DNA from 2 places in the Lacrimispora sp. YZC11 genome. Region 2 is predicted to be linked to the other one. Evidence: riboswitches for the same ligand, from Rfam matches in the RefSeq annotation. Region 2 holds a riboswitch; the other holds the start of a gene.
What was found. A riboswitch is a leader RNA that binds a small molecule or an ion and turns the genes downstream of it on or off. The one in region 2 is predicted to bind FMN.
Positions count from the first base shown of each region.

Region 1 (3,420 bases), on a different contig from region 2:
GAACAGAGATAAAAGAAGATTCTGCGCCTTTGAGGATGGTTTGGATTTTGCCGGTTTCTTCTATGATTCCTGTGAACACCTGATTACCTCGCTTTCCAATAAAATATCCTCCTCAATCCATGAGACAGTCGGTTTGCCCAGATGAAACGCCTGATCGGGGCTATCTACGCCATGGCCCATTACCGGGGTTTTTCCGCTGCCTCCAAATAGCTTAGGAGCAATGTAGGTCTGTACTTTCTGGACGATTCCGCTTTGCAGGGCAGACCAGTTTAAGGTGCCGCCGCCCTCCAGCAAAACGCTGTCAATTTTTCTTTCGCCCAGAGCTGCCATAAGGCAGTTTAAATCGATATGCCCTTCTTTATGAGGTAGTACCAAAATGTTACAGCCTGCATCCAGATACGGACGATGTTTGTCATGGTCCGTAATTGCCGTAGCAAGGAGGGTAGCGGCAGTGCCGGCGGTAGTAACAAGCCTTGCGCTTAAGGGCGTTTTAAGATGGGTGTCACAGACAATGCGGAGCGGGTTTCTGCTGTTTTCCAGCCGGCATGTCAGCAGCGGGTCATCCGCAAGGACCGTGCCGACCCCCACCATAATGGCAGAATAGCGGTGCCGGTCCTCATGAACGCGGTGCCGTGCCGCTTCACCGGTGATCCATTGGGATTTTCCGGTGTGTGTCGCAATTTTCCCGTCCAGAGTCATGGCGTACTTCATGATCACATAGGGTGTTTTGTATTGGATGTAGTGAAAGAAGCTTTGGTTGAGAGCGTCACATTCTTCTTTTAAAATTCCCTTCGTCACCTCGATTCCACAGTAACGTAACAGCTCAATGCCTTTTCCCCATACAAGCGGGTTTGGATCACAGGAACCGATTACCACACGGCGGATACCGCTTTCCAGGATCGCATCGGTGCAGGGAGGCGTTTTGCCAGTATGGCAGCAAGGCTCCAGCGTCACATACATGGTTGCGCCCTCTGGCGATGAGTCGCAGCTTGCCAGGGCATTGCGTTCCGCATGGAGCTCCCCGTATTTTTGGTGATATCCCTGTCCAATCATCTTACCGTCTTTTACAATAACTGCTCCAACCATGGGATTTGGATTTGTCCAACCGCAGCCTTTTTCTGCAAGTTGTAAAGCAAATCTCATATATTCTGTGTCAGTCATGCAGCACCTCCTAAAAAACAAAATACCTTGAACAAAGTCGTTCAAGGCATATAAAGCATCACACGCATGAAGGGTATATACTACAAATAAAAAACTCTGGAACGAAAAATTGTTCCAGAGCAAATTTACATACACACAAAATACTGTGACTTATCATCTTCTTTTATCCAGACTTTACTGTCGGCTTCGGAATTACACCGAATCATGCCTTGCGGCTCGTGGGCTTTACCACCGGTAGGGAATTTCACCCTGCCCTGAAGATATTATTCAATTAAGAGTCATTATACTACTTGTTTTGTATTTGTCAACTAAAAATATTCTTTTATAGTAATTTAAAAAGGGATATAATAGCTGTTCTTTGTTTTGCATGGACAAGCGCAGTGTGCTTGCATGGATCCCAAATTAGAATGAAGATACTAATTTATCAGTTTGGAAAGCTGCTTCCAAGCAAAGTACGCGGCTAACCGGTTATTAAAGGATGCAATGGATATCAGGAGTGAAATGGCGTCTTAATATTTGTTAGTTTCACATATAGCAGGTTGCTCTTTATTAAAATACTTAACATAGTTTTCGGAAGAGGAGGAAGGCAATGTAATGGATTCGATTGAAATTCAACAGATTATTATTACGAAAATTAAGGAAAGACTAACAGAATGTCCTCCTATCAGTGGTATGGGAGATAAGAGATTAGTCGATAGGATTATGTCGTTTCGTGCAATATATACAATAATAAATTATAATCAAAACTTATTGACAACAAAATTCACTACTGCTATAATAGGTTTAACGTTAAATCAACAATACATAACATGATATGGACAAAGTTTAACGTAAAACTATATAAAAGCCTATTAAAGGAAGGGGAAGATTTATGAAAAAAACCAAAAGACTTGTTAGTTTGCTCTTGTGTCTGCTGCTAGCTGCAACAACGTTAGTCGGATGCAAAAAAGAAGAGACACTTGCAGAAGGATCGTCAGCAGAGGGAACAACTACGGGGGCATCTGCTGAGAAATTCCAGATTAAGCTTGGTATCTGGCCTGAAGATACATTGACAGATGATGTTAAGCTTCATGAAGGATATGTAAAAACCTTCAATGAGACTCACCCTAACGTAGAAATAATTCCTGCATATTACAAATACGCAACGGATACTTTCGTATCTTTAGCAGAGTCAGGTAATTTACCGACTATTTTTGATACATGGTTTACAGAGCCGCAGAAGTTAATTAATGGCGGTTTTGTGGCTGATATTACAGATGAATTAAAGGCAAGGGGCTGGGATACCGCAATGAATCCCTCTATCCGTGATATGCTTTCCAAAGACGGCAGGATCTATGGACTTCCCCGCGATGGATACGCACTTGGTCTGATGCTTAATGTTGAACTTTTTGAAGAAGCCGGTTTAGTTGATGCAAATGGATATCCTCTGTATCCTAAGACCTGGGATGAACTTGCTAAAACAGCAAAGACGATCAAAGATAAGACTGGTCAGGCAGGTTTTTGCCTATTAGCAAAAGATGGTGCAGGCGGCTGGCACTTCAGCAACATAGCCTGGGGATTTGGTGCAACGTTCACTCTTGAAAAGGACGGAAAATATGTTGCTAATGTAAATAGCCCTGAGGCGATTGCAGCTATGGAATATGTAAAATCTTTAAAATGGGATTATGACGTGCTTACCGCTGATCCTACGAATGAAGACTGGGGAACAGGTTTCGGTGCTTTGGGAACAGGAACAGCAGCGATGTATATCGCAGCAAATGACGCGGTAAACCAGCCTACACAGGTTAACGGTCTTCCTGTTGATAAGTTATCTATTGTTCCTATACCAGCGGGACCGAAAGGACAGTACTCCTTATCCGGTGGTACACCTTATATGTTCTCAAAAGATGCAACACCTGATCAGATTAAAGCAGCTCTTGATTACCTTGAAATAATGGGGAAAGCACCCGTTGCAACAGAGGTAGCAATCGCTGGCATGAAGGCGGATGACCAGAACAAGATTAATAACCATGTGCCCGTAATTCCCCGTTTCCCTTGCTGGGTGGATCAGAAGGTTCTGGACGCTGAAAATGCGGTAACCGAAGAATACAGTAACGTTGATATGAAGCTTTTTAATGATTACTTTAATATTATCAAAACAAACGGCAACTTAAGAGCAGAAGAACCCGGTTCCGCACAGGATTTATATGCGGAGCTTACAAAAGTTCTTCAGGCAGTTATCACAGATAAGAATGCAGATATTCCAGCTCTTATGAAAAC
Region 1 is NZ_BAAJYQ010000005.1:587,100-590,519, reverse strand. Features, by position in the region: gene AC27IJ_RS05835 (riboflavin synthase) at 1-79, opposite strand, end outside; gene ribD (bifunctional diaminohydroxyphosphoribosylaminopyrimidine deaminase/5-amino-6-(5-phosphoribosylamino)uracil reductase RibD) at 61-1,161, opposite strand; FMN riboswitch at 1,313-1,427, opposite strand; gene AC27IJ_RS05825 (hypothetical protein) at 1,756-1,974, shown strand; gene AC27IJ_RS05820 (ABC transporter substrate-binding protein) at 2,033-3,420, shown strand, end outside.
Region 1: another riboswitch for FMN. It lies ahead of ribD (bifunctional diaminohydroxyphosphoribosylaminopyrimidine deaminase/5-amino-6-(5-phosphoribosylamino)uracil reductase RibD); the one in region 2 lies ahead of AC27IJ_RS08635 (ECF transporter S component).

Region 2 (3,420 bases):
GGTATGAAAAAGAAAAGGGCAGAAGAAGTGAGTTAGCCCAGACAATCGATATTGCACCAACACTATTGGAATATTTTAATGTAGATTTAAAAGACTATGAAATGGATGGCAAGCCATTGACGCCGATCGTGAATGGTAATAAAAAAATCCATGATAACATACTTTTTGGTATACACGGTGGTCATATTAATATTTACGATGGAAAACACATGTTGATGAAATCGCCGGAAAAGATAAATCAACCTTTGGTGAGCTGGACCTTAATGCCTGCAAATATGAGGGGATTTTATAAAAAAGAGATTCTCCAACAGGGTGTTTTGATAAGCGGAGGACGTTTTACAAACGGAATCCCCTGTATGAAATACGAGGAACAGGTTTATGTTGATCCATTGCAATTTGGTGATTTACTATTTGATTTAGAAGCAGATCCTGAGCAGGAGAATCCGCTGGATGATTTAAAAATCATGCAGGAAATGTGTGTTAAGTTAAAAAAAGCAATGGATAAGGCAGAAGCTCCTGAAGAAGAATTTGTACGAATTGGTTTAGTGCATAATTAGTCAGTCAATACAAGAATTTCATGGCACATCGGCTATAACATGTATAGAATGTTGTAGCCGATATAAATTTATTAGAATGGAGATTTAAAAATGGGACTATTTGATAAATTCATAAAAATAACGAAGGAAATTCCAACACAAGAAGTTTTAACTGCATATGCAGAAGGAGAACTGATATCTATTAAAAATGTAAATGATCCCACTTTTGCTGAAGAAATATTAGGAAGAGGTGTCGCAATTAAACCTTCTAAGGGAGAATTGTATGCGCCGGTAGACGGGACTGTTGCTATGCTGTTTGATACTTTGCATGCAATCGCTCTGACAACAGAAATGGGCCAGGAAATTCTGCTACATATCGGTATTGATACCGTGGAATTAAAGGGAAAATACTTTTCTGCAAATGTAAAAGTGGGTCAGAAAGTAAAAGCAGGAGAATTAATGATCCGCTTTGAAAATGAAATAATACAGGAATTAGGATTTGATCTGGTGATTCCAATGATAGTAACTAATAAAGAGAAATTCAGCAGTTTTCAGTTAGAAGATCCCCATACTGTTAAAATCGGTGAGAAAGTTATGGTAGTATCCAAATAAAAAAGTGATATATAGTATCATCAAATGGCGAAGGATTAGACTATTAGGAAAGAATTATAATGTTATAAATCAAAAATGCGGATTCCGTAGAATCCGCAAATATGGCATCATTAGTTATAAGCAACACAATCATTAGTTTTTGATTATATCATTCCCTTCATAACCAGGACAGCCAGAATACATGTTATTAAAATGACTGCTGCAGTAAGGGTCATACCAAAATTAAAATTCCGCTTATTTGGTGCAACCGTTGTAGCAGGAATCATAAGATTGGATTTTCTCAACGTGGTTACCAGAGGTTTATAGATAAGAAGAGTCAGGGCTGTGTTGATTCCTCCCTTTAAAAGGTTAAAGGGAACAAATGCCGGGAGAATGAGTTTTACTACGGCTTCCCGCGGATATCCCATGTAAATCGGGGTGATGAGGTAGTTCCACAAAACCATGACCAGGGTCATGAGAAGGGTACCTGCCACCATGCCAAGGAATGCTCCCAAAAGGGAATGTTGTTTCTTATAGAGATAAGCCGCCGGACAGACAAAGGCAACCGTTGAAAGTACGTTCATGATCAGTCCGATGATCCCGGTGCTGCTGATAGTAAACATTTCTATAAAAGAAACGATGACGGAGATCAGCGCCGCTGACATTGGCCCAAATAGGAAGCCGCCGGTAAGGATGATAATATCCTTGGGCTCATACTCCAGGAAAGGCAGCATGGGGATCAGCGGAATCCGGATCGCCACAACGGCAACAAAGGCCAGTGCGCAAAGCATGGCCATGAGAGTGAGTTTGCTTGTGTTCTTTGTCATATTCATAGTAAAGTCCTCCTGAAAATAAGTAACACCTGAAAGTATGCCTTTCAGGTGTTAAAAATAGACAGGTGTATTATCACTATTTAACACATCTTCTTTCATCCAGACTATACTGTCGGTATTGGAATCAAACCAATTCTGCGCAATTTGCGCTCGCGGACTTTACCGCCGGTCGGGAATTTCACCCTGCCCTGAAGACAACTATATTCAAATGTTCTTGAATTATTATAACATTTTAAAAAATAAATGCAATATGTTGTTGCAATTTTTTTAATGCTTTGCTATAATATCGGACATAGGGGTATAGCTCAGCTGGGAGCGCGAGATGTCCGGTAAACGACCCCTCAAAGAAGAAGTAGATTTAAAAAAGTAAAATGCTGGAAACCCAGATAAATAAAGGGTTTTCGACCATATGGGGGTATAGCTCAGCTGGGAGAGCGCTTGAATGGCATTCAAGAGGTCATGGGTTCGAATCCCACTATCTCCACTAAAACAATAGGCCACAGGCATTAAAGCTTGTGGCTTTAATTATAATTTATAGGGACGGGACACTAGGTAAATCAAGGGCAAAAAAGGTACATTTCCAGTTTAAAAATGTACCTTTTATTACGAGGATTATTATAAAATGACAGGTCTGTTGTAAACACAGGCAGTATTGGTTTGAATTGTGAGCCAGCATCAGATTTTTTTTACTGATGCTGGCTTGTTTCGTTTGTTTATAAACCATTAAAATTCAAGGTATATATTTTTTGTAAACATATACCTTTCAGATGCCACGAAGATTATTTTATATAAACTTTAACAACGTATAAGTTAATAGGTTTTGATGTAGGAGTCATGTATAAAATTTAACAAAATCATCCTTTATAATGTAAAAAAATATGGTATAATTATTATATTTAGATCGATTGAGGGGTGATTTTGTGGATAGAGCTATAAATGATGCTACTCTAGTAAAAGCAGGAGATATTTTTCAATATTATATAGCATTACGTGATTGCTTTAAAATGAAAACTGGTGATAAATTACAGATTGAGGTTAATGGGGATGTTAGTCTTATTGCAGAATCATCTAAAAACTCATATCAAAAAGAGGTAAAGCATCATTTTGGCAAAAAACATCTTAGAGATAGAGATGAGGATTTTTGGAAGACTTTATCAAATTGGTATATAGAGTATAATAGAATTTCCCATTTTTCTAATTTGATATTACATACTACGGCAATTATATTATCAAACTCACCTTTTAATAATTGGAATAATAAAAAGACTAAGGATAAAATTGATCAATTAAAATCAATCGGAAGCATAACAAAAAAGAAAGAAAATTCATTTAGAAAATATTATAACAAAATTTTTGACGAAACCTTATACAATGAAGACAAATTAATAAATATTTTAGAACGGTTTACAATTGAGTCTTCTCAAACACAAATTACGGGTGTGTCTAGCGAATTTAGCTGT
Region 2 is NZ_BAAJYQ010000006.1:506,306-509,725, reverse strand. Features, by position in the region: gene AC27IJ_RS08645 (sulfatase family protein) at 1-557, shown strand, start outside; gene AC27IJ_RS08640 (PTS sugar transporter subunit IIA) at 648-1,148, shown strand; gene AC27IJ_RS08635 (ECF transporter S component) at 1,292-1,960, opposite strand; FMN riboswitch at 2,044-2,160, opposite strand; tRNA gene AC27IJ_RS08630 (tRNA-Ala) at 2,372-2,444, shown strand; gene AC27IJ_RS08625 (ABC-three component system protein) at 2,881-3,420, shown strand, end outside.